DNA from 2 places in the Rossellomorea sp. DUT-2 genome. Region 1 is predicted to be linked to the other one. Evidence: predicted binding sites of a transcription regulator. Region 1 holds the regulator's gene; the other holds the start of a gene.
What was found. Region 1 encodes LexA, which represses DNA repair genes until DNA is damaged. Its sites were predicted from a motif close to CGAACATATGTTCG; they were not measured.
Positions count from the first base shown of each region.

Region 1 (12,347 bases):
GCTATGATCGACATGATTTAGTAACAATCCGCAGCAATGATTTAATGTTTAACAAAGGGTCATCTGAATGACTATACTTAGTAAATACCTAGTAATATAAAAATCTATAAAAAAATGCATTCATAAGTGAATGCATTTTTTTATTATACATGTGCTCGTAAGCTCCTATTGGGTAACCTCCATTTATATAAATAGGATAGCACCCGTAATGTTGTTGTAATCACGAATAAAGAGTAGAGTTCAAAGGCTGAATGGACAATTCCAAGCCCGATTGCTGCTCCACACAGGACTGCCCACACAGCATAAATTTCTGACCGAAGCACCAAAGGTTTACGACCGGCAAGGAGATCACGAATGATACCACCACCGCTCCCTGTCAGTACAGCTGCTACAATAATAGCACTTATCGGATGATTCATTTCAGAAGCATACAGTGCTCCTTGGATAGCAAAAGCTGAAAGGCCTATGGCATCAAAGAAATTCCCCCATTTTCTCCAGTGTTTCAGGAGATTATTAGGGAAAAGAAAGACAGCTGTAATGGCAAGGAGGGCAATCTGAAACAACATGCCTTGCTCCCATAGAGCGGAAACAGGGACGCCAATCAGTAAATTCCGAATAGCTCCTCCACCGAATGCTGTGACAATACCTAATATATAAACACCGAGGATATCGTATTCCTCTTCCATGGCAATGATAGCTCCTGAAATAGCAAAAGCAATGGTACCTACAATACTCAATACTTCCCAAGTCATACACATTCCCCCTAACCCTATTACAATATGCTACATGCCATTATGTAGATTCTTGAATGAGTGTGATTTCGTAAATTCAAACATACTGATTTTAACACGTCTGCACTTAATTGCAACCATTTTTCACTGCTTTTAACATAGAGTTTACGAGTCGGATTTGTTATGATGAAGATGAAATCGAAATGTACAGAAAGAAGGATGTTTATTGAAGAATGAAATGAAGGAAAAAGTCATTCTGGTTGGGTGTCAACTGGAAGAAGATGACTTGCGTTTTCAATATAGTTTAGCGGAGCTTGAAGAACTGACTGAAACGGCTCAAGGTCAAGTGGTGTCTGCTCTCACTCAAAAACGGGACCGCGTGCATCCTGGTACATATATCGGGAAGGGAAAAGTAGAAGAGCTGGTCATGTTGGAAGAACAATTTGAACCGGATATCATCATATTTAATGATGAACTTTCTCCGAGTCAAATACGAAACTTATCGAAAGATTTACATGCAAGGGTGATCGATCGAACTCAACTCATTCTGGATATTTTCGCTGGGCGCGCTCGTTCAAGAGAAGGGAAATTACAAGTAGAGCTTGCACAACTTCAATACTTACTTCCAAGATTAATCGGGCAGGGAGCATCTCTCTCAAGATTGGGTGGAGGGATTGGAACAAGAGGGCCAGGTGAGACAAAACTCGAAAGTGATCGGCGTCACATTCATCGCAGAATTGATGACATTAAGAAACAATTACAAACCATTGTCGAGCATAGAGAAAGGTATCGTGAGCGAAGAAAGCGTAATAAAGCCTTTCAAATTGCACTGGTAGGTTATACAAACGCTGGGAAATCGACATTGTTTAATCGAATTTCATTAGCAGATTCTTATGAAGAGAATCAACTCTTTGCAACATTGGACCCGATGACACGAAAAATGCCCTTGCCCAGTGGCTACTCAACATTACTTACGGATACTGTCGGATTTATTCAGGACCTCCCTACTACATTAGTAGCGGCATTTCGTTCTACCCTGGAAGAGGTGAAGGAAGCGGATCTGCTTTTACATGTAGTGGATAGTTCAAATCCAGATTACAGTCAGCAAGAAAAAACGGTTCAGTCATTATTGAAAGACTTGGATATGAACGGAATTCCTCAGTTAACAATATACAACAAGCGGGATGTGGTGGACCCTGACTTTGTTCCGGGTAGTGAATGGGATCATATCATGATCAGTGCCTTGAACGAAGAGGATCGAGGTCAGCTTTTATTAAGAATAGAAAAAATCGTGAAAAAATATATGACATCTTATCATGTGCTCATCCCAGCAAATGAAGGGAAGCTTCTTTCTCAATTAAAAAAGGATACGATCCTAAGAAAATTAGAATTTATAGAAGAAAGCCAGGTTTACCAATTGACGGGCTATCACTTAGAAGATCATCCAATCGCAGGCAGCATCAAGAAATTTCAAAGGTAGAAGGGAAACAAAAACCTCATGTTTGAACAATTAGTGCACGGAAACACTCTAAAACCATTGGTATCAAAAGTTGAAGCAAGCATTAAAGAGATACACAACCAAATTGAAGAACGAGCTGAAAATAACCAGTTCAAGGTACTTAAATCTTTTCAAAAGCACCGTGTAAGCGATTCTCACTTCATACCTTCCACTGGTTATGGTTATGACGATGCAGGAAGAGACACATTAGAAAGTATTTATGCCGATGTATTCGGAGGAGAAGCAGGACTGGTACGACCTCAGATTATTTCAGGTACTCATGCGATTTCCATCTCCTTATTTGGTGTACTTAGACCTGGGGACGAACTAGTGTACATAACGGGAAAACCATATGATACCCTGGAAGAAATTGTTGGGATTCGCGGCGAAGGAACGGGGTCACTGAAAGACTTTCAAATTGGCTATCAAAGTGTAGATTTACTCCAGTCAGGAAAGGTCGATTATGAAGAGGTGGCAAAAACGATTTCTTCCAAAACAAAAATGGTGGGTATTCAGCGGTCTAAAGGATATGCCAACCGACCTTCCTTTACTATAGAAGAAATCAAAGAAATGATTGATTTTGTAAAAGAGATCAACCCTGAAATGGTCGTTTTCGTTGACAACTGCTACGGTGAATTTGTAGAAGAGAGGGAGCCTTGTCACATCGGAGCAGACTTAATGGCAGGCTCCCTGATCAAAAACCCTGGTGGAGGTCTTGCTAAAACTGGGGGTTACATCGTAGGAAAGAAAGAATACGTAGAGGCATGTTCATATCGAATGACCTCCCCTGGAATAGGGGCAGAGGCAGGGGCATCTCTTTATAGCTTGCAAGAAATGTATCAAGGCTTCTTTTTGGCACCCCATGTGGTGGCACAATCATTAAAGGGGGCCGTCTTCACATCGGCGCTCTTAACGGAACTTGGCATGAACACAAATCCAAGTCCCAATGCAAAGCGAACAGATTTAATCCAGTCCGTACAGTTCGATGACAGAGATAAGATGGTCGCATTTTGTCAGGCAATACAGTTTGCATCACCTATAAATTCTCATTTCACTCCATATCCCAACTATATGCCTGGCTATGAGAATGATGTCATTATGGCGGCAGGTACATTCATTCAAGGCTCCAGCATTGAATTATCTGCAGACGGACCGATAAGACCGCCTTATGTGGCATACGTTCAAGGGGGATTAACTTACGCCCACGTGAAAATTGCCGTTTGCTCAGCAGTAGATAATTTGATTGAAAAAGGTTTAATCACTGTGACAAAAGGATAATAAAGTAGTAATTGGATAGTCTAAATCTGACTATCCTTTTCTTCTGAATTCTTATGTAAGAAAAACTAACATTTAATTGACAGAACTCCTTACATTACATATAATAAAGTCAAGAAGGAAAACAGAAGGAGGAATCAAGATGAGCGGTAGTGAAATTCGTCGAACGATGGCATTATTCCCAATTAGTATTGTCATGCAGCTCACGGACCTAACAGCTCGTCAGATTCGATACTATGAAGAGCACCAATTGATCAGCCCTGCACGTACTGAGGGGAATCGTAGGCTCTTTTCCTTGAATGACATTGATAAGTTATTGGAAGTAAAGGATCTGTTAGATCAAGGCATCAACATGGCTGGGATTAAGAAGATATTTGCGGTATCCAGTCATAATGAAAGTAAAGTAGTATCTGACGTAAGTAATGAAAAGGAAGAAAAAGCACGACAGGATCTATCCGATGACGAGCTGCGTAAATTACTCCGAAATGAATTGATGCATTCTGGTCGATTTACTAAAGCATCTTTGCGTCAAGGTGACATGTCCCGCTTTTTTCATTAAATAATACCTTTAATAAACTTGAGGAGGAACACGAAAATGGCAAAGTATACTCGAGAAGATGTTTTAAGATTAGCGAATGAAGAAGGTGTCAAGTTCATCCGACTCCAATTCACTGACATTCTGGGGACGATTAAGAACGTAGAAATCCCTCTTAGTCAGCTTGAGAAGGCATTAGATAACAAGATGATGTTTGACGGATCTTCAATTGAAGGATTTGTTCGAATTGAAGAATCAGATATGTACTTATTCCCTGATTTAGACACTTGGTTAGTATTCCCGTGGACAGCTGAAAAAGGAAAAGTAGCCCGACTAATCTGTGATATCTACAATCCAGATGGTACTCCATTCGAAGGAGATCCGCGTAACAATTTAAAGCGCATCTTAAGTCAAATGGAAGAGCTAGGGTTTACTGACTTCAATTTAGGACCTGAGCCGGAATTCTTCCTCTTTAAATTAGACGTAAATGGTGATCCGACATTAGAATTAAACGATAACGGTGGCTATTTCGATTTAGCTCCTACAGATTTAGGTGAGAACTGCCGTCGTGATATCGCATTAGAACTGGAAGAGATGGGATTTGAAATCGAAGCATCTCACCACGAAGTTGCCCCTGGTCAACATGAGATCGACTTTAAATATGCAAGTGCATTAAGAGCATGTGATGATATCCAAACATTTAAGTTAGTGGTTAAGACGATTGCACGTAAGCATGGATTACATGCAACATTCATGCCTAAGCCTCTATTTGGTGTAAATGGATCAGGAATGCACTGTAACATGTCCCTATTCAAAAATGGGGAAAACTCTTTCTTCGATGAAAAGGGAGATCTGCAATTAAGCGATACAGCTCGTCAATTCCTTGCAGGTATCATTAAACATGCAACTGACTTTACAGCGATCACGAACCCGACTGTAAACTCATACAAGCGTTTAGTCCCTGGATATGAAGCACCTTGTTATGTTGCATGGTCTGCTCGTAACCGCAGCCCATTAATCCGTATCCCTGCTTCTCGTGGGTTAAGCACACGAGTTGAAGTCCGAAGTGTTGATCCCGCGGCTAACCCATACCTGGCGATGGCTGTATTACTGGCAGCTGGATTAGATGGAATCAAAAATAACCTTCCAGCACCTAAACCAATCGACCGCAACATTTATGTGATGGACAAAAAAGAGCGTGAAGAAGCGGGAATCGTAGATCTTCCAGCGACATTACACGCTGCATTAGAAAATCTTAAAACAAATGAAGTAATTGTTAAATCCCTTGGAGAACACATCTTCGAACATTTCGTAGAAGCGAAAGAAATCGAATGGGATATGTTCCGTACACAAGTACACCCATGGGAACGTGAGCAATATATTCAAATGTATTAATCCTTAATAATTGCTATTAATTATAAGCAGTGGGTGGTAGCGAAAAATGCTACCACCCACTGCCTTTTTAGAACCTTCAAAAGTATAGAAAAAAATAAGCCGCTATTATACATAGCGGCTTAACGTATTAATGTACTTGGCGATAAACTCCGACAACTTTTCCTAAAATGGATACATTACGTAAAATGATCGGTTCCATTGTTGAGTTCTCTGGCTGTAATCGTACAAAATCTTTTTCTTTGAAAAAACGTTTTACAGTTGCTTCATCTTCCTCTGTCATCGCTACGACGATATCTCCATTGTTTGCTGTTTGTTGCTGACGTACGATAACAAAATCCCCATCCAAGATTCCGGCCTCTATCATACTGTCACCCATGATTTCCAGCATGAAAACCTGCTCATCTGAAGGTGCCATACGCTCAGGCAGTGGAAAGAATTCCTCGACATTCTCAACAGCCGTAATGGGTTGACCGGCTGTAACCTTACCAATTAAGGGAACATTCACAACTCGTTGGCGTGGGATTGTATCCTCTTCAAGGTTTAAGATTTCGATGGCTCTTGGTTTAGTGGGATCTCTACGAATAAGACCTTTGCTCTCTAACCTGGCCAGATGTCCGTGTACGGTGGAACTAGAAGCAAGACCAACGGCTTCACCAATTTCCCGTACGGAAGGTGGATACCCTTTTTCTCTTACTGCAATTTTAATATATTCTAGTATGTCTTGCTGTCTTTTAGACAATTTTGTCATGTTCACGCACCTCTATTATAGATCTTATGTTCCCATTATAGCATGTCTTTCCAGTCGGTACAAACATAAGTTCGAATTTCTGTTGACACCAAACGAATGTTCGTATTACAATGAGTATAACAAAAACAGAACAAACATTCGTATGGAGGTTTTATTATGTTAACACATATTTGGAATCGTTTCTCTTACATTATTATTTTATTTGTCTTAGCACTTTTATCAGCAGTATATTTTCTAATAGTCACGGCAAGTCAACCTTCTTACCAAAGCATCACTGTTCAGGATGGAGACACTCTTTGGACTATTGCCAAACAGTATAATGAAGAATATTCTATGACAGTGGAAGAATTTATCGCATGGGTAGGAGAGGAAAATAATCTTACATCATTCTCAATCCAACCAGGTGAATCACTTGTGTTACCTATAGAAAATCCAACATTATCTACCCATTCAGATTATGAATTGGTAATGAACGAAGAATAGAGGGATAGAAGATGAAGGCAGTAATTTACTGCAGAGTCAGTACAAAGAAAGACACACAGGAAACATCCTTGGAACGTCAAGAAGAGGAACTAGTGAAATTGGCGCAAGACCACCAATACGAAGTGGCTGCTATCATAAAAGATCAAGCAAGCGGTTTTGAATTAGATCGTCCTGGTGTTCTTGAACTTCTTGATTTGATTAAAGATGAGTCTATTGGTGCTGTTCTCATCCAGGATGAAACAAGAATTGGCAGAGGGAATGCCAAAATTGCTCTCATTCACTGTTTACTAAAAGAGGAAGTCAAGATTATCAGTCAAACCCATAGTGGGGAGCTACACTTATCTGAGTCAGATTCTATGGTGATTAATATCGTAAGCATGGTTGAGGAATATCAAAGAAAACTCCATAATTTGAAAATCAGACGAGGGATGAAAAGGGCAGTGGAAAATGGTTTTCAACCTCATAAAAATCTAAAAAATAAAGGAAATGTGGATGGAAGAGAGCGGATTGAAGTACCGGTTGAGGAAATTGTCCGTTTAAGGAAGAACGAACTGACTTTTGCTGAAATTGCAGCAACATTAAGAGGGTTCGGGTATGATGTCTCCAAAGCTACAGTACATAGGCGTTTTAAAGAATATATGACTTCAGTTGAAAATGCGTAACTCTTGTTTTATCTCCTTGAATCTAGTAACATGGCGATAGTATTACGTTCAAATTTTAGTTGTGTTTTAGAATTTGCTGACTATGCAATAAAGGAGTTTTTATAGATGCTTTCAAAAACGAAAATGAATCGAATCAATGAACTTGCCAAAAAGTCTAAAAGTAGCGGACTAACCGAACAAGAAGCAAAAGAGCAGTCCAAGTTGAGAAAAGAATACCTGGAAACGTTTCGTCAATCGATGAAAGGGACCATTGAAAATACAAGAATCTTTGATCCGGAAGGTAATGAAGTGACACCTAAGAAGATTCAGGATATACAGACTAAAAAGAAAATGCATTAGATTAATGAACGGCCAGGTCCATTTTAAAATGGACCTGGCCGTTTTTTCCTTCTTAACCCTTATGAAATCATAAGGGTTTTTATTTTCAACGATTATAAAGTCATGTTATCATTCAAGATAGTTGTATAAACTAACAAAGAAGATTAATATTAATAAGGTACAATAAAAGGAAGGATGTCTGACATATGTTTGATAACACAGATCAATTAGCAATTAATACAATCCGTACATTATCTATCGATGCAATTGAAAAAGCAGGTTCAGGACACCCTGGAATGCCTATGGGAGCAGCACCGATGGCGTATGCTCTTTGGACAAGATTCATGAATCATAATCCGAAAAATCCTGAGTGGTTTAACCGGGATCGATTCGTTTTATCCGCTGGTCATGGATCAATGCTATTATATAGCCTGCTTCATTTATCGGGATATGATGTTTCAATGGAAGATCTTAAAGAATTCCGTCAATGGGGAAGTAAAACACCGGGACACCCGGAATACAAACATACCCCAGGTGTTGAAGCCACGACTGGACCACTAGGGCAAGGAATCGGTATGGCCGTCGGTATGGCATTGGCTGAAAGGCATTTAGCTTCTACATACAATAAGGATCAATACGATATGGTAGACCATTTTACATATTCTATTTGTGGAGATGGAGACTTAATGGAGGGTGTGGCCTCTGAAGCAGCTTCTCTAGCAGCTCACTTGAAATTAGGTCGACTTGTCGTTCTCTATGATTCAAATGATATTTCACTTGATGGAGAGTTAGACAAATCTTTCTCTGAAAGTGTGGAAGGCCGCTTTGAATCGTATGGTTGGCAATATATTCGTGTTGAAGACGGGAATGACCTTGATGAAATCTCCAAAGCAATCGAAGAGGCTCAAGGTGATACTAGCCGTCCTACTATGATCGAAGTTAAGACGGTCATCGGATACGGAGCTCCTAATAAATCAGGGAAATCTGCTGTTCACGGTGCTCCACTAGGTGAAGACGAAATGAAGCTTACGAAAGAAGCTTATCAATGGACGTTTGAACAGGATTTCCATGTACCTGAGGAAGTTTACAGTAGATTCGAGGAAAGAATCCAACAAGTAGGTTCTGAAAAAGAAGAAGCCTGGGCTGACCTATTCATTAAATACAAAGAAGAGCATCCAGAGCTTGCTGTCCAATTAGAAGCAGCAATCAAAGGTGATCTTCCAGAAGGTTGGGATCAAGATATCCCGGTATATGAAGAAGGAAAAGCACTAGCAAGCAGAGCTTCTTCTGGTGAAGTGTTAAATGCGATTGCAAAGAAACTTCCTTCATTTATTGGTGGATCAGCTGACTTAGCCGGATCTAACAAGACGATGATTAAAGATGAAGCAGACTTTACTCATGAATCGTATGAAGGTCGTAATATCTGGTTCGGTGTTCGTGAGTTCGGTATGGGTGCAGCCATGAATGGTATGGCTCTTCACGGCGGTCTGCACGTATTCGGAGGGACATTCTTCGTATTCAGTGACTATTTAAGACCTGCTATCCGCTTAGCGGCTCTAATGGGCTTACCTGTGACATATGTATTCACGCATGATAGTATTGCTGTCGGAGAAGATGGACCTACGCATGAACCTGTAGAACAGCTCGCTTCACTTCGTGCCATGCCTAACCTTTCTGTTATCCGCCCTGGTGACGGAAATGAAGTTGCTGCAGCATGGAAATTATCCTTAGAGTCAAAGGATCAGCCTACGATGTTAGTTCTATCTCGTCAGGACCTCCCAACTCTTAAAGGTACTGCAGATAAAGCATATAACGGCGTAGATAAAGGAGCATATGTGGTATCTGCTTCCGGCAAGGAACAGCCTGATGCCTTACTGATTGCAACTGGTTCTGAAGTGCATTTAGCAGTAGACGCTCAAAATGCACTTGAAAAAGACGGAATCAGCGTATCTGTCGTAAGTATGCCGTCTTGGGATCGCTTCGAGAAACAATCAAAAGAATACAAAGAATCTATTCTGCCTAAGAGTGTGAAAAAACGTCTTGCTATCGAAATGGGATCTCCAATGGGTTGGGATCGTTATGTAGGAGACGAAGGTGACATCTTAGCGATTGATGGATATGGTGCATCTGCACCTGGAGCAAAAGTCATGGAAGAGTACGGCTTTACATCTGAAAATGTAGTTTCAAGAATCAAAGCATTGATACAGTAATAATTTAAAGACATCAAAGGTCGACTCCTTAATACTCTTAAAGGAGTCGACCTTTTTTAAGCTGAATGGCATTGTCAATTAAAAAGAGTATGTGTGAAAGAAAATGGGTAAATGATGAAAACTCCCTATACTTTACAACTTGAGACAATCCCCGATATTTTGAGTTCACTTGCCCTTCGACAAAACTAGTGTAGATTTTCAACATTTTCCGACAATGACTCCTCTCTAGTTGATTTATACTATATGAAAGAAAGGTAGGAGGGTGTAAAGGTGCGAAACTATCAAATCTATTGGATTGAAGAAATGTTTGTTCAGCACTATTATGGTCGGGAAAGAATATTCTATCAGCTGTTTTCCGAATGGGAAGCAAGTTCAGGGGAGCTTCACGATATCATCTCGAAACAAGTAAATTACATTACCAGGCCAATTCCATACCTTCCTACTCAAAGAATCCTGCAGCACGAGATCGGTAAAATTGAAGGAGCGGCTTGGGTTGATTCTGTTGCATCAATTGAAAAGATCGATACAGGTGCTACACTTGTTCTCAATGAAAAATGGATGACCCTCAATGCTTGGGGTCACGATGAATCTGAATATATCTTTTTTGAGATCCTGCGCAGAAATATGGGTCAATTGCTCGCAATCGATATCCAAAATGAACGTTTTGGATGGTTAAAACCGATAAAACAAAGAAAATTTATATATTAATAAGAAATTATGACAGAAATATTGTATAATGTTTCATGGTTTAGTACACTTTTATAAGGACAACATGAAGGAGGAAGTAAGAGTATGTCAACGACTGGGTTACTTATTCTAGTTGGAGTTCTAGCATTACTTGCTGGAGTTGCACTAGGATTTTTCATTGCTCGTAAATATATGATGAGCTATCTTAAGAAAAATCCACCAATTAACGAGCAAATGTTACGCATGATGATGATGCAAATGGGTCAAAAACCTTCGCAAAAGAAAATCAATCAAATGATGAATGCAATGAATAAGAACACGAAGTAATAGATAGAAGCACTCAGGTGATGAGTGCTTTTTCTATTTGTGACAAACTATTTACGATAATGAGTTTATAATCATTCTATTGTCATTTAGGCTAAATTGATTATTTTAGTCAATTCAAAAAAACTTAATGATTATCATTCAGATTAAAATTGAATTTATGATAGAATATAGTCCGGAGGGAGTCATATGAAAAAATGGATGATAGCTTCACTGTCTCTCATGATTATTGTTGCCGGATGCAGCAATAAGCCTCAAGAAGTGATGGATGAAGAAACACTTGAAATTCAAAATAGTGCAGCTGGAGAAGCGCGCGAATATTTAAATTATAAAGTGAACAAAGAGAAGAAATCAATCAATCGTGGTCTTATTACGATGATGATTAACAATCGCAGTGATATGGATGAAATCGAGACTGGCCTCATGTCTTTATCCACCGAGCATTTTTCACCGGAGGATTATGTATACCAGGAAGGTCAATATCTAAAAGGTCTAAATTCATGGCTGGGAAGAAAGTCTAAATCAAATAAATCAGGGCTTAATCCTGCTCTGGAGATTAAGGATGATATGGGCTGGGAACAACAAATGGAGCTTGAAAAAAAGAATCCCATGTATCTCGCTTATATCCATGAACAGAACTACGTTGACTCGGAAGGAAAAATAAAAGGGATTTCCCTCGGTCTTGCTATGAATACCGTAGATTATATTCGAGTCGAAGATGAAAATAAGCTCATGCATTTTGATGAGGCAAAGATCGATGACCAACAGTTAGAAGAATACGGAAAGAAGATAGCTAACACCGTTGTCAGTAGGGTGAAAGCCAATAAGGAACTGAAAGATGTCCCTATACTGATATCCCTTTATAAACTTCAACCATTGAATAGTGTAGTGTCCGGCAACTATATTACTTCCAGTTATGTTGACGAAAATGATAAGTCTGCAAAAAAATGGAATGATGTAACGGATAAATATTATTACTTCCCTAGTGATGAAGGAGAAGAGAAGGATCGCGATCTACATAATCGGATACGTGATTTAGAAGATTATGTTTCGAAATATTTTTCACACCAGGATATTGAGTTTGTCGGAAAAGCCTTATACCAAAAGGACACCTTGAATAAACTCGTGATTGATGTACATACAGGAATGGTGAAAGAAACAGAACTAATAGGCTTTTCTCAGGCAATTGGTCCTGAAATTGTTGATTACTTCCCTCATACGCCCGTTTACCTATATGTGAAGACACCGAAGGGTCTGAAAGCAACCATTGTAAAAGAAGTGGACCAAGAACCATTTGTTCAAATCCATTAGTATAATATCAATTATAAGAACATCTCTTAAGACATTAAGAGGTGTTTTTTTTTGATTATTAGTCTTATCAAAAAAAGATTTCTCATTTTTTTGAAATTTGGTAAAATAAAGAGTCGATTTATTATAGATAAGGGGGAGAGAGAATGAAAGTCTTTTTAGATTTAAAGTGG
Region 1 covers NZ_JBQPEO010000001.1:741,683-754,029, forward strand. Annotated here, with positions in the region: gene spoVK (stage V sporulation protein K) at 1-71, shown strand, start outside; gene ACOSV2_RS03720 (trimeric intracellular cation channel family protein) at 144-752, opposite strand; gene hflX (GTPase HflX) at 970-2,211, shown strand; gene ACOSV2_RS03730 (methionine gamma-lyase family protein) at 2,230-3,507, shown strand; gene ACOSV2_RS03735 (MerR family transcriptional regulator) at 3,647-4,063, shown strand; gene glnA (type I glutamate--ammonia ligase) at 4,100-5,434, shown strand; gene lexA (transcriptional repressor LexA) at 5,562-6,182, opposite strand; gene yneA (cell division suppressor protein YneA) at 6,339-6,665, shown strand; gene ACOSV2_RS03755 (YneB family resolvase-like protein) at 6,677-7,327, shown strand; gene ACOSV2_RS03760 (DUF896 domain-containing protein) at 7,433-7,666, shown strand; gene tkt (transketolase) at 7,852-9,855, shown strand; gene sirA (sporulation inhibitor of replication protein SirA) at 10,126-10,563, shown strand; gene ACOSV2_RS03775 (YneF family protein) at 10,648-10,869, shown strand; gene ACOSV2_RS03780 (CamS family sex pheromone protein) at 11,056-12,177, shown strand; gene ACOSV2_RS03785 (ABC transporter transmembrane domain-containing protein) at 12,321-12,347, shown strand, end outside.

Region 2 (12,347 bases), 300 kb from region 1:
TAGAGAACTACCCTGGTCCGAATGTCGGGGACAAGGCCATCGACTTCAAATTGGATACTTTATCCGGGGAATCCGTCACTTTATCTGAATTGAAGGGAAAGAAAGTAATTCTCAATTTCTGGGCTACCTGGTGTCCACCGTGTAAAGAAGAAATGCCGATCATGCAGGAGTTCTACACGAAATACGGTAAGGACATTGAAATACTGGCAATCAATATCGATCCCCAGTACAACGTAAAAGAATACCAAAAAGCAATGGGACTCACATTCCCGATCCTATTAGACAAAGACGACAAAATCAACAACGCCTACGACATCCTAACAGTCCCAACCACCTATATCATCAACGAACAAGGAATCATCACCAATAAACAAATAGGCGCCATCACCAGCCTTGAATCCTTCACCGCGCTAATCAAGTGAGGGACGGACCTCACTAATACAGAGCTTTCGATATTCAATCGTCCAAATCCCATAATCCGTCCAGAAATACAGCTCTACTATTGTGACCTTTGTTTAAAATATCTGACATTTGGATATACTATTTATAACAAACCACAATTGAGAGTGAGGGGATTGGATTGCGAAGACCGAGAAAAAAATCATTTGCAGACCTTGTGAAAGAAAACAAAAAGCAGCTTCTTCTGGATCAGGATGCCATTGATGCCATTGAAGAACGAATCGATGCCAGACTGGAAATTAAGCGCCCAATAAGCAAAGCCGAGTAAGGAATTACGAGGCTTATTTTTTTTGCCCCAGAAATAATTCTGCCAATTATTACGCCTTTTCTTCCTTCCCATTTTGGTAATGATACTAATAAGGAGGGGAAGTTAATGAGCAATTCAAAGGGAAGTCCGAATCATTTTGCACCAAACCATATTGGTACTCAATCAAGAGCAGCAGGCGGAAACAAGGGAAAACAAATGCAAGATAAGTCAGGTAAGCATGCGCAAGTCATCCAAACAAAGGGTGAATAACGCTTGTGACAAAAAATGAAAAGGGAACGGCCTTAAGGTCCGTCCCTCATTACACTCATTACAAATAGCAGGAGGAATGAAGGATGGCATGGGATAAACCGAATCCGGATGATCGCAGTGATAATGTAGAGAAGCTTCAAGGTATGGTACAGCATACGATTGAGAATATGGATAAGGCTGAGGAGTCAATGGCTTTCACAGACAGTGAAGAGCAGCTTCAGTCTATTAAAGCGAAGAATGAGCGTCGCAGAGAAAGCCTTGAAGCTTTCCGTAATGAAATTAAAGATGAAGCACATCAAACAGAACAATAAATCCGCAACCCGAACGGACAAGGCTCTTTAGAGTACCTGACTGTTCGGGTTCTTTCATCAATAATAGGTTAGCAGGCTCCACACTCTTAAGCCTATTTATTCAATGCCTTCTCCATCTATGTTAAAATGAGGAAGGATACTGACTAGATGAAGAGGGTGTAGAGGATGCATATTGCTGAAAAAAACATAGAGGTACGATACGCAGAAACCGATCAAATGGGTGTTGTGTATCATGCGAATTATCTTGTATGGATGGAAATAGGAAGAACGCAGCTTATTGAAGATCTCGGCTTTAAGTATGCTGATATTGAAAAAGAAGGGATTCTTTCTCCAGTTATCGATCTGAATATCAGCTATAAATCACCGGTTCGTTACGGGGATAAAGCATTTATTAAAACGTGGGTTGAAGAATATGATGGTCTCCGCATTACATATGCTTATGAAATTTATAATGGTCAAAACCAGCTGGCCATCACGGGACAATCGAAACACGTTTGCGTCAAGAAAGAAAACTTCCGTCCGATTTCTATACGTAAAATGTTTCCTCATTGGCATGAAGCATACGAGAAGGTAAAAAAGTAATTTCTACATATTGAAATATCTCTTGAAAACTACTTTACAGAAGCATGACAGAAAGGAAAATCTCCATGGCATTCGGGTTAACCAAACGTGAATTACTTGCATGGAAGCAGTGTGTGAAACGGGGAGAAATTGCATTTCTTACTCATTATTGGCTTGATGATCGATTCCCTCATGCCCGATCTGTCACGAAAGTGGGCTGTTGTGACCTTGATACATTAACACAGTGGGGAGATAAGTACGGGTTGAAGAAAGAATGGATTCATGAGAGGGAAGACGGTTTTCCTCATTTCGATCTACTGGGAGATATTCAATATGACATTCTTCTTAAAGAGGGGCTCCACGACCATATCTCACGCTTTATAAACCGAAAATGAAAAGGCTGGCGAATGCCAGCCGCTTCCCATGCTACCTTACTTTTTGTACTCATATGAAGGTTCTTGAAGCTTATCGTCAAACTCGACGTATAAATCATGACCATCAAAAAACCATAAATCTCTCTCTTCAATAAAAAATTCCCTTTTCTCGATTTCAATTCGTTCGCCGAGATCAACCGGTTCGTCTTTGTTCACTCCTAATGAAAAACTATCATGCAGAGGACTGGAACCTCCATAGCGTACATAAAAACGAACTTGATCGCCTTCCTCTACAAGCATTTCGTTCTTAAACCACGTTAGAGCTTCTTTTGAAATATGTATCTTCATTGATGAGACTCCTTTCTCTACAGGTATTCCTCCAGAGTGTTTCATGTTTCTTTACAAAGAAGGTTTCATTTCATATTATATACATAGAAATGAAGGAACATCTACTAATACGCATAAAGGATGAGATGGATGAATACACAAGCATTATTATATTACATAGGTGCATTTATATTTGCCGGATTAAGTGTATTGACTTTCCTGCAATTACACGATGCGAAATATCAGATAGAAGCCGGCACCTTTATTATCATTGCTGCCCTCATTTATTATGGGATGGTCACTCTATTCTTTAAGAGCAGCCGCAAAACTTTCTTGATTGCCAATGCCTTATTGGCTGTATTAGCACTTGGAGGCATTTTCTTTAATTCAGTGCTATTCGGTGGACATTAAAAAAACGAGCTTCCCGTAGTGGAGGCTCGTTTTTGTATACGTTAGAAAATTCAGGATAATACATGGGCAGATGGCTTTAGTAAATCAGCTTCAGCCGGCATTTTATTATTCAGGCAGGCCATTCACCATATGGGAAACCATTTCTTCTTCTGAATAACCAATCAGCCCATTCTTCTTAGCAAATTCAAGAGGGTAGATTCGGTAATTATTGTAATGATTTTCTGAAACAAAGGTTGGCTGGAATTCAATGGAAGGGTACGTAATTTTAGAACCGCCCGGATTCATCCTTTTTTCTACTTGAACCGTAACCATTCCTCCAATATCTTTGAAATCATCTTTCTGTCCTGAAAGAAAATTCCCTAATGAATAGATGACTACAGCATCACGGCCATCGCTCGTTTTATATGTTTGGATTGGCTGCAGAACGTGTGGATGATGGCCAAAAATGATATCAACACCATTTTCCGTTAACACATTTGCCAGTCTTTCCTGTTCCTCAGTAGGGAAGCGTTGATACTCATTTCCCCAATGCAAACTCAATACGACTAAATCAATGTTCATACTTTTAGCTTTCTTGACCTCTTCTATCATGTTTTGCTCGTCGATCAGATTGACTAAGTAGTCTTTCCCCTTTGGCACAGGGATCCCGTTCGTTCCATATGTGTATGAAAGCAGGGCAAACTTGATACCGTTTACATTGAAGGTGCGAATTATCTCCTTGTCTTCCTGACTTTTAAAGGCACCCACATATGGCATGGATATCTTCTCATAATAGTCGATTGCACTCAGAAGACCTTTTTCACCTTGATCCAATGAGTGATTATTGGCAGTCGTGACTGCATCCACTCCCACGTCCTGTAAGGATTTCACGATTTCTTTCGGACTATTGAAGAGCGGGTAACTGGAAACGCCAAGTTCCACACCAGCCGGGGTTGATTCCTGATTGGCAATCAGGAAATCAGGGGCAGCCAGCATGTCCTTGATTGGTGAAAACATAGGGGTGAAGTTATACCCGTTTTCATCTTTCGCATCATTATATACGGTATCATGGAGAAGAATATCTCCGATGGCGGCAAGTGTTGCATTTGACTTTATCGATTTCCCCGAGGCTTGAACTTCTTTCGTCGTATGGAGCAAAGGGTAGAGCTTCTCATTCTGTTTTCCTTCAGCAGAGGTGTTCCAGTCTGCGTATTGCTTATTTACAAGAAACCCGATCACTAAGAGTAAAGGAACACATAGGAATACTCCTGTCATTAATCGCTTTTGATTCATATTCATCATCCTTTATATTTACACTACCTCTATTTTACAAAATAAAAGGGAAAAGCGGGGCTTATTTATGAAAATACTGAAGTATATTATCATATTTTTGTGAATAATAAACTATTTTGTTTAATCAATATGTTGTTTACCTTTTGATATCCATCATCTTTCTCAAACGAATGGAAGGGTATACCTATTTGATTGAATTAAAGCCATAAAAAAAAGCCACCTCTGCAGCCAGAAACTCTCCTATAGAATAAGGAGGAGCCTGTTGCTTAGGTCGCTTTTTTACTAGAGCCACTTGATTTTAGGTTCCGTTTTATTTTTGATGCGGGTAATATTCGCACGATGTCTGTAAACAACGAAAATGGTCAGGATTCCTACGACAATAATGAGTGGAATATCTCCTGTGAAGATCGAGTACGTAAAGGCGAGCACCGCTGCTATCATAGAAGAGAGTGATACATACTTGGTTGCATACAAGCAAATGAAAAAGACAGCCAATAAAATTAAAAATAAGATGTAATTATAGCCTAGAAGAACACCCGCAGAGGTTGCTACTGCTTTTCCTCCTCTAAAGTTTGCAAACACGGGATACATATGACCAATCACAGCAAATACGCCTGCCAATAACATATGTACATCACTTGCAAATAGCAATGGTAAGAGAGTGGCTATCGTTCCTTTTAAAATATCCATGATTGTGACAATCATCCCGGCCTTCACACCCAAGGTTCTGAACGTATTGGTTCCGCCAAGGTTTCCACTTCCATGCTCACGGATGTCTTTTCCGTAGAACGTCTTCCCAATCAGTAATCCTGAAGGGATGGAGCCTAATAAATAAGCTAATACAAGTATAAGGGCAAAAATCATCATCACTGCTCCTTTTAAAATAACTAATCCGTTCTTATTTTAACATGTTTTCCATAGGATGGGGAGAAAATAAACGAAAAAATTAGTACCTGTTCATAAAAGTAGATAATATCTTTTATTCCTCATAAATCTGATTCACAAGGAGGGAAGTATGTTAAAATAGACACACTTTACATAGTTGAAATGAAGGTGTACACATATGCAATTATTTTTATCGGGCTTTCAATGGGTGGCCTTTATGGTTGCAGGCTCAATCGCAGCTCCTATTGCCATAGCTGACCTGTTTCAATTGTCTCCGGCAGATACGGCAGGGTTCATTCAGAGGACCATCTTTGTGTTAGGAGCCGCCAGTCTTATCCAGGCATTGGCTGGTCATAAACTTCCCATTAATGAAGGACCCGCCGGACTGTGGTGGGGGGTTTTCGCCATCTATGCAGGTTTTTCAGGAACCCTGTACAGCAGTCACGAAGAAGTGCTGACCGTTTTACAGGGGGGGATGATTGTTAGTGGTGTGATTTTCTTTATTCTGTCTGCAACAGGACTATTAAAGAAGTTATCAACTTTATTTACACCCGCGATAACATTTGTTTACTTAATGCTATTGATTCTCCAATTAAGCGGATCTTTTATCAAAGGGATGTTCGGGATACAACACGATGGACAATCTCTTCAACCGTTTGTCTTATTAGGAAGTATCCTAACCATCCTTTTGGCATTATACTTTTCAGGTCATAAACGAAAGTGGATCCAACAATACTCCATTATTCTTGCCCTACTATCGGGGTGGCTAGTCTTCATTCTCATGGGATTGGGTGAAAGCGTGACTGTTTCTGACAGCTGGTTTTCACTACCGGATGTGTTCGTCTTTGGAGCACCTGTATTCGATACAGGAGTCATTGTGACATCCATCTTCATTACATTCTTGTTAACGACCAATATGATTGCTTCCATTCGAGTGATGGAAGAGGTTATGAAGGCAAAGGGACAGCCCACATATGAAAGATATACGAAGAGCGGCTTTGCTTCGGGATTGAATCAGCTGTTCGGTGGAGTATTCTCAGCCATTGGTTCTGTACCCATTTCCGGGTCTGCCGGTTTTGTTACCGCTACAGGGATGTATTCCATTATTCCCTTTATCCTTGGAAGTGCGCTCATTATGATCATCAGTTTGATCCCGAAAGTGATGAATCTATTCGCAAGTCTTCCGGCTCCAGTTGGCTATGCCGTTACCACGGTCATCTTCATCAAAATGGTCGGGCTTGCTCTCGGAGAGTACAGAAAAGAAGATAACGTCGAAAGAATCCATTTTGTCGCCGGCATTTCTCTCATTGTAGGGGTAGGAGCCATGTTTGTGCCCCCGTCCGCTTTTAAAGACATGCCTGTAGTGGTTGCCTCCATTTTAAACAACGGTTTGATACTCGGAACCATCACAGGAATCATCGTAGAACAATATATTCTGTTAAAGAACAAACAACACCCTGAAGCCGGCAGACAATAGTTTGCCGGCTTTTTAATGTCTTGTACAGCCAAGAAGTATCTTGTATGAGGAATCCACATTATTCATAAACTAAGGCCACAAAGGCAATTCCCTGGACAACATGTTTACCTTTTGTATAATGAGGGTATCCCTTCTATGTTTAGAAAAATTTCTCAGTTCATAAAGCAGGTGGAAAAATGATTGAATTTAAGAATGTCACGAAAGTCTACGAAGATGGTACAGAAGCCATAAAGGGTATTAACCTGACGATTTCAAAAGGAAAGCTTGTTGCCTTGATCGGGCCTAGCGGATGTGGAAAAACGACCACGATGAAAATGATCAATAAGCTCATTTCACCTTCCAGTGGAACGATTCTGATTAATGGTAATGATACATCAAAAACCGATGAAGTGGAGCTCAGGCGTAATATCGGCTATGTCATACAGCGTATCGGATTGCTTCCCCACATGACAATTGAAGAGAATATCAGCCTGATTCCACGTTTAAAAGGATGGAAGAAGGAACAATATGAAGGCCGTGTAGATGAGCTTCTAAATCTTGTCGGACTAGATCCTGAAGTATATCGTAAACGATACCCGCTTGAGCTCAGCGGAGGACAACAACAACGGGTGGGCGTCATTCGTGCCCTGGCAGCTGAGCCACCTATCATACTAATGGATGAACCCTTCAGTGCCCTCGACCCGATCAGCCGGGAGCAGCTTCAAGATGAATTGAAAAGCATACAAAATACGATACATAAGACGATTGTCTTTGTCACACATGATATTGACGAAGCGTTAAAGATCGCAGATGAGATTGCAGTGATGCGTGATGGAGAAATTGAACAGATCGCTACACCATCAGAGCTTTTGTCCCAACCTGCAAATGAATTCGTTCGGGCATTTATCGGTGAGGACCGCCTGAACGCCCGACAAACTCAGATTCAAGTAATCGACATGATGGAAGACAACACAAATTATGTGCACTATGAAGAATCGGAATATACTTCAATCCCTTATGACGCAACGGTCCAAGAAGCGGCAAGAGTAATACTTGAGGCTGGAAAACCCTATCTCATGGTGACTAAAGACGGCCAAAAGCTAGGAAGCGTCACGGCCAGCGGGATTCTTCGTGCAGTAGCCTCAGAAGGGAAAAAGGAGGCACGTTCGGTATGAATACATTTTCACTAGTGTTTATCAACACCATTTCAAATCGCTCGGACGCCATCTTAAACGGATTATTTGAGCATCTGTACTTATCATTCGTATCCATTTTCATAGCGATTGCCATCTCTTTGCCGCTGGGTATATACATATCACGAAAAAAGCAAACAGCTGAATTCTACATCGGAATAACAGCCATTTTCCAAACCATCCCCAGCTTAGCACTATTTGGTTTCCTCATTCCCCTATTGGGTACAGGCAGTATCACAGCGATTATTGCCCTGACCGTATATGCACTCTTACCGATTCTCAGGAACACGTACACAGGGATCATCGGTGTTGATGAGGGAGTCATAGAAGCCGGCAGAGGGATGGGGATGACAAACTCACAGCTGCTGTTTAAAGTGGAGCTTCCTCTCGCACTGCCGTTCATTATGGCGGGTATCAGAACCGCAACTGTCTTAACGGTGGGAGTCGCGACGCTTGCAACCTTTGTAGGCGCGGGGGGACTAGGTGATCTCATTTACCGGGGGCTATCCACCTGGAATAATTCTTTAGTACTTGCAGGGGCCATTCCTGCTGCCTTACTTGCACTTTCTTTCGACTTTTTATTAAAGCTTCTTGAAAGAATGACAACACCTAAAGGATTAAAAGCACGGAAATAAAGCACATTCAAAGGAGAGTAAGAATGAAAAAGATATTAAAACCATTTATATTATTAATTGCCCTATCCTTCGTGATCGCAGGTTGCGGAAACGGTGGGGGGAAAGACACCATTACGGTTTCAGGCAAGATGTGGACTGAACAGTTTATATTAACACAAATGATGGCTGAACTTCTCAAAGAGAAAACAGACCTGGATGTTAAAGTGGAAGAAGGACTGGGGGAAGTATCGATTTTGACACCCGCTCTTGAAAAAGGCGACATCGACGTATATATCGAGTACACAGGAACCGGACTCGAAGCGGTGTTAAAAGAGCAGGCGAAGGAAGGGGCTACAGCTGAAGAAATTCTATCTCAAGTCCGTAAAGGATACGAAGAAAAGTTCAATGTGACATGGTTAAAGCCACTGGGATTCGAGAACACGTATACCCTTGCTTATACTCAAGATCAGGACTTTGATGCCAAAACGTTCTCTGACCTTGTTCCCCTTTCGAAAGATTTAAGCTTTGGAGCGCCGCATCAATTCTACGAACGTGAAGGTGATGGGTACGATGCATTTGCCGAGGCCTACGGTTACGAATTCAAAGCGAAAGAAAGCTTTGACCCGAACATTATGTATGAAGCAGTGAAGAACGGAGATGTAGATATTATTCCGGCCTTTACAACCGATGGAAGAATACAACGTTACAATCTGAAAACGACAACCGACGACAAAGGATTCTTCCCACCATATGATGCCGCTCCTATCATCCGTCAAGAAGTTCTGGAAGAGCATCCTGAAGTAGAAGAAGTCCTGAATGAATTAGCAGGACAAATCTCTGAGGAAGAGATGAGTGAGATGAATGCCAAGGTGGATATGGATAAACAAGATCCTAAAGACGTAGCGCGTGAATTTCTCCTATCCAAGGGATTAATTGAAGAGTAAAATTTTTAAGAAGTGTCAGATGGATAAAGGAGTAGCAACATCCCTTATCCATCTGACACTTCATTCTGTTAAGGTATATTTATAAAATTTTGATAAATTAGAGGGAAATATGGTATAAAAGAAGAATAGGACTTAAGGAACAGTTTAAAGAATGAATGAAGGAACGATGAAGGAGTTGTAATCATCTATGGAAAACCCATCCCGACAAGAAATTGGAAGCATCCTTAAACAATCAAAACGCATTGCCGTGATTGGATTAAGTGACAATCCTGCACGAACATCTTATATGGTATCAAAAGCGATGCAGGATCAAGGTTATGAGATTATTCCTGTAAATCCAACCATTGACACCGCATTGGGCGTTAAAGCGGTATCTTCTCTTAAGGAGATTGAAGGACCGATTGACATTGTCAATGTATTTCGCCGCTCAGAATTTTTGCCACAGATCGCGGAGGAATTTGATGAAATCGATTCTAACGTGTTTTGGGCGCAACAAGGTGTAATGAATGAAGAGGCTTATCGCTTTTTGAAAGAACGTGGGTATACAGTCATTATGGATCGCTGTATTAAGGTTGAACATGCTTTAACCAAATAACTCTCACTCGTAACAAGCGGCTCTTACCGCTTGTTTTTTTTTGGATGGGCTTGTCTACTTTCATTATTAAAAAATCCGGTCCATACACAAGAAAACAGTCCGATATCAGAGCCGTTCAAGGAAATTACATTTGCGAAAATCAAATAAAACGCTACAATAAGCAATAGTGGTTTACCTCAGAAATGATCAAAACAGGTAAACGAACAAATGTTCTTGTGTTATAGTTAACATATACATAACCAATACTACCGTACAAGCACTATATACGGTTAGAGAAGTTTTGAAAGGGGAATGTTCGTGGCCAACCAGAATAAGACCATGGATTACAATGATGATGCCATTCAAGTATTAGAAGGCTTAGAAGCCGTTCGTAAGAGACCTGGAATGTATATAGGTTCTACAGATTCAAGAGGATTGCATCATTTAGTATACGAAATTGTCGATAATTCGGTGGATGAAGCATTAGCTGGCTTCGGAAATGAGATTATTGTTACAATACATAAGGATAATAGCATCTCTGTCCAGGATAAAGGACGCGGGATGCCTACTGGAATGCATAAGCTTGGTAAGCCCACTCCTGAAGTCATCTTGACTGTGCTGCACGCAGGAGGCAAATTCGGACAAGGCGGGTACAAGACCAGTGGCGGATTGCATGGTGTAGGTGCCTCAGTCGTAAATGCCCTATCTGAATGGCTTGTGGTGACGATTGAAAGAGATGGAACGAAGTATGAACAGCGTTTCACAAAAGGTGGAAAACCGGAAACCACTCTTGAGAAAATAGGTAAAACAAAAAAATCCGGAACGTGTATCCATTTCAAACCTGATCCGGAGATTTTCAGTAATATCCTCTATAATTATGAAACGATATGTGAGCGTCTAAGGGAATCTGCATTCCTTCTTAAAGGATTAAAAATAGAAATCATTGATGAGCGTCATGATCAGAAGGAAGTCTTTCACTTTGAGAGCGGGATCCAGGCCTTTGTTCAATACTTAAACGAAGAAAAAGATGCGCTTCATAATGTAGCTTTCTTTGAAGGTGAAAATCATACAATCGAAGTGGAGTTCGCCTTTCAATTTAATGACGGGTTCTCTGAAAACATACTGTCATTTGTAAACAATGTTCGTACCAAAGACGGAGGTACCCACGAAGCCGGAGCAAAGACAGCCATGACCCGTGTCTTTAATGAGTACGCCCGAAAAGTTGGGATTCTAAAAGATCGGGACAAAAATCTTGAAGGGACCGACATTCGTGAAGGGCTGGCCAGTATCGTTTCTGTACGTATACCAGAACATCTCCTTCAATTTGAGGGGCAGACGAAAGGAAAGCTTGGTACGAGTGAAGCACGTTCAGCTGTGGATGCAGTTGTTTCGGAGCACCTTCTATATTTCTTAGAAGAAAATCCCGATACAAGCTCCCTTCTTATTAAAAAATCCATTAAAGCCGCCCAAGCCAGGGAAGCGGCACGTAAGGCAAGGGAAGATGCGCGTAACGGAAAGAAACGAAAGCGATCTGAAACCGTTCTATCTGGTAAATTAACACCTGCTCAATCGAGAAATCCTCAGCGCAACGAGCTCTATCTCGTGGAGGGGGATTCTGCGGGAGGTTCAGCGAAACAAGGTCGTGATCGTAAATTCCAAGCGATTCTTCCACTTAGGGGGAAAGTCATCAATACGGAAAAAGCCAAGCTTCAGGATATCTTCAAAAACGAAGAAATCAACACCATCATACATGCGATCGGTGGCGGAGTCGGTCCGGAATTCAACGTCGGCGACATCAATTATGACAAAATTGTCATCATGACCGATGCCGATACGGATGGAGCCCATATCCAGGTTCTGCTATTAACCTTCTTCTATCGCTACATGAAACCATTATTAGAAGCAGGGAAAGTTTATATTGCACTTCCTCCTCTCTACAAAGTAAGCAAAGGGACAGGAAAGAAACAAAAGCTTGAATACGCATGGACGGATGAAGAGCTTCAAGGAGCCATTTCTAAAGTTGGTAAAGGCTATATGATCCAGCGCTATAAAGGTCTTGGAGAAATGAACGCCGATCAGCTGTGGGAAACGACGATGGATCCTGAAACACGTGCACTGATCCGTGTCCGCATTGATGATGCTGCCCGGGCTGAGCGTCGCGTGACGACTCTTATGGGAGATAAAGTAGAGCCGCGCCGTAAATGGATTGAAAGCAATGTAGCTTTTGGTTTAGAAGAAGAAGGAAGTATTCTTGAAAATGAAAACATTACGGTCGCAGAGGAGGGGTAATACATGACAACTGTAGAAAGATATCAAGACTTACCTCTGGAAGAGGTACTTGGCGACCGATTTGGACGTTATAGTAAATACATTATCCAAGAGCGTGCATTACCTGATGCACGTGACGGGTTAAAGCCCGTACAAAGACGTATCCTTTACGCCATGTACG
Region 2 covers NZ_JBQPEO010000001.1:1,042,700-1,055,046, forward strand. Annotated here, with positions in the region: gene ACOSV2_RS05230 (peroxiredoxin family protein) at 1-422, shown strand, start outside; gene ACOSV2_RS05235 (FbpB family small basic protein) at 581-727, shown strand; gene ACOSV2_RS05240 (acid-soluble spore protein N) at 833-976, shown strand; gene tlp (small acid-soluble spore protein Tlp) at 1,060-1,287, shown strand; gene ACOSV2_RS05250 (acyl-CoA thioesterase) at 1,453-1,869, shown strand; gene ACOSV2_RS05255 (hypothetical protein) at 1,935-2,243, shown strand; gene ACOSV2_RS05260 (HesB/YadR/YfhF family protein) at 2,280-2,570, opposite strand; gene ACOSV2_RS05265 (hypothetical protein) at 2,700-2,960, shown strand; gene ACOSV2_RS05270 (CapA family protein) at 3,066-4,232, opposite strand; gene plsY (glycerol-3-phosphate 1-O-acyltransferase PlsY) at 4,515-5,096, opposite strand; gene ACOSV2_RS05280 (purine/pyrimidine permease) at 5,296-6,594, shown strand; gene ACOSV2_RS05285 (ABC transporter ATP-binding protein) at 6,771-7,748, shown strand; gene ACOSV2_RS05290 (ABC transporter permease) at 7,745-8,401, shown strand; gene ACOSV2_RS05295 (ABC transporter substrate-binding protein) at 8,425-9,324, shown strand; gene ACOSV2_RS05300 (CoA-binding protein) at 9,512-9,919, shown strand; gene parE (DNA topoisomerase IV subunit B) at 10,217-12,187, shown strand; gene parC (DNA topoisomerase IV subunit A) at 12,191-12,347, shown strand, end outside.
Region 2: the regulator LexA is predicted to act here: its motif matches at 10,120-10,133, upstream of parE (DNA topoisomerase IV subunit B).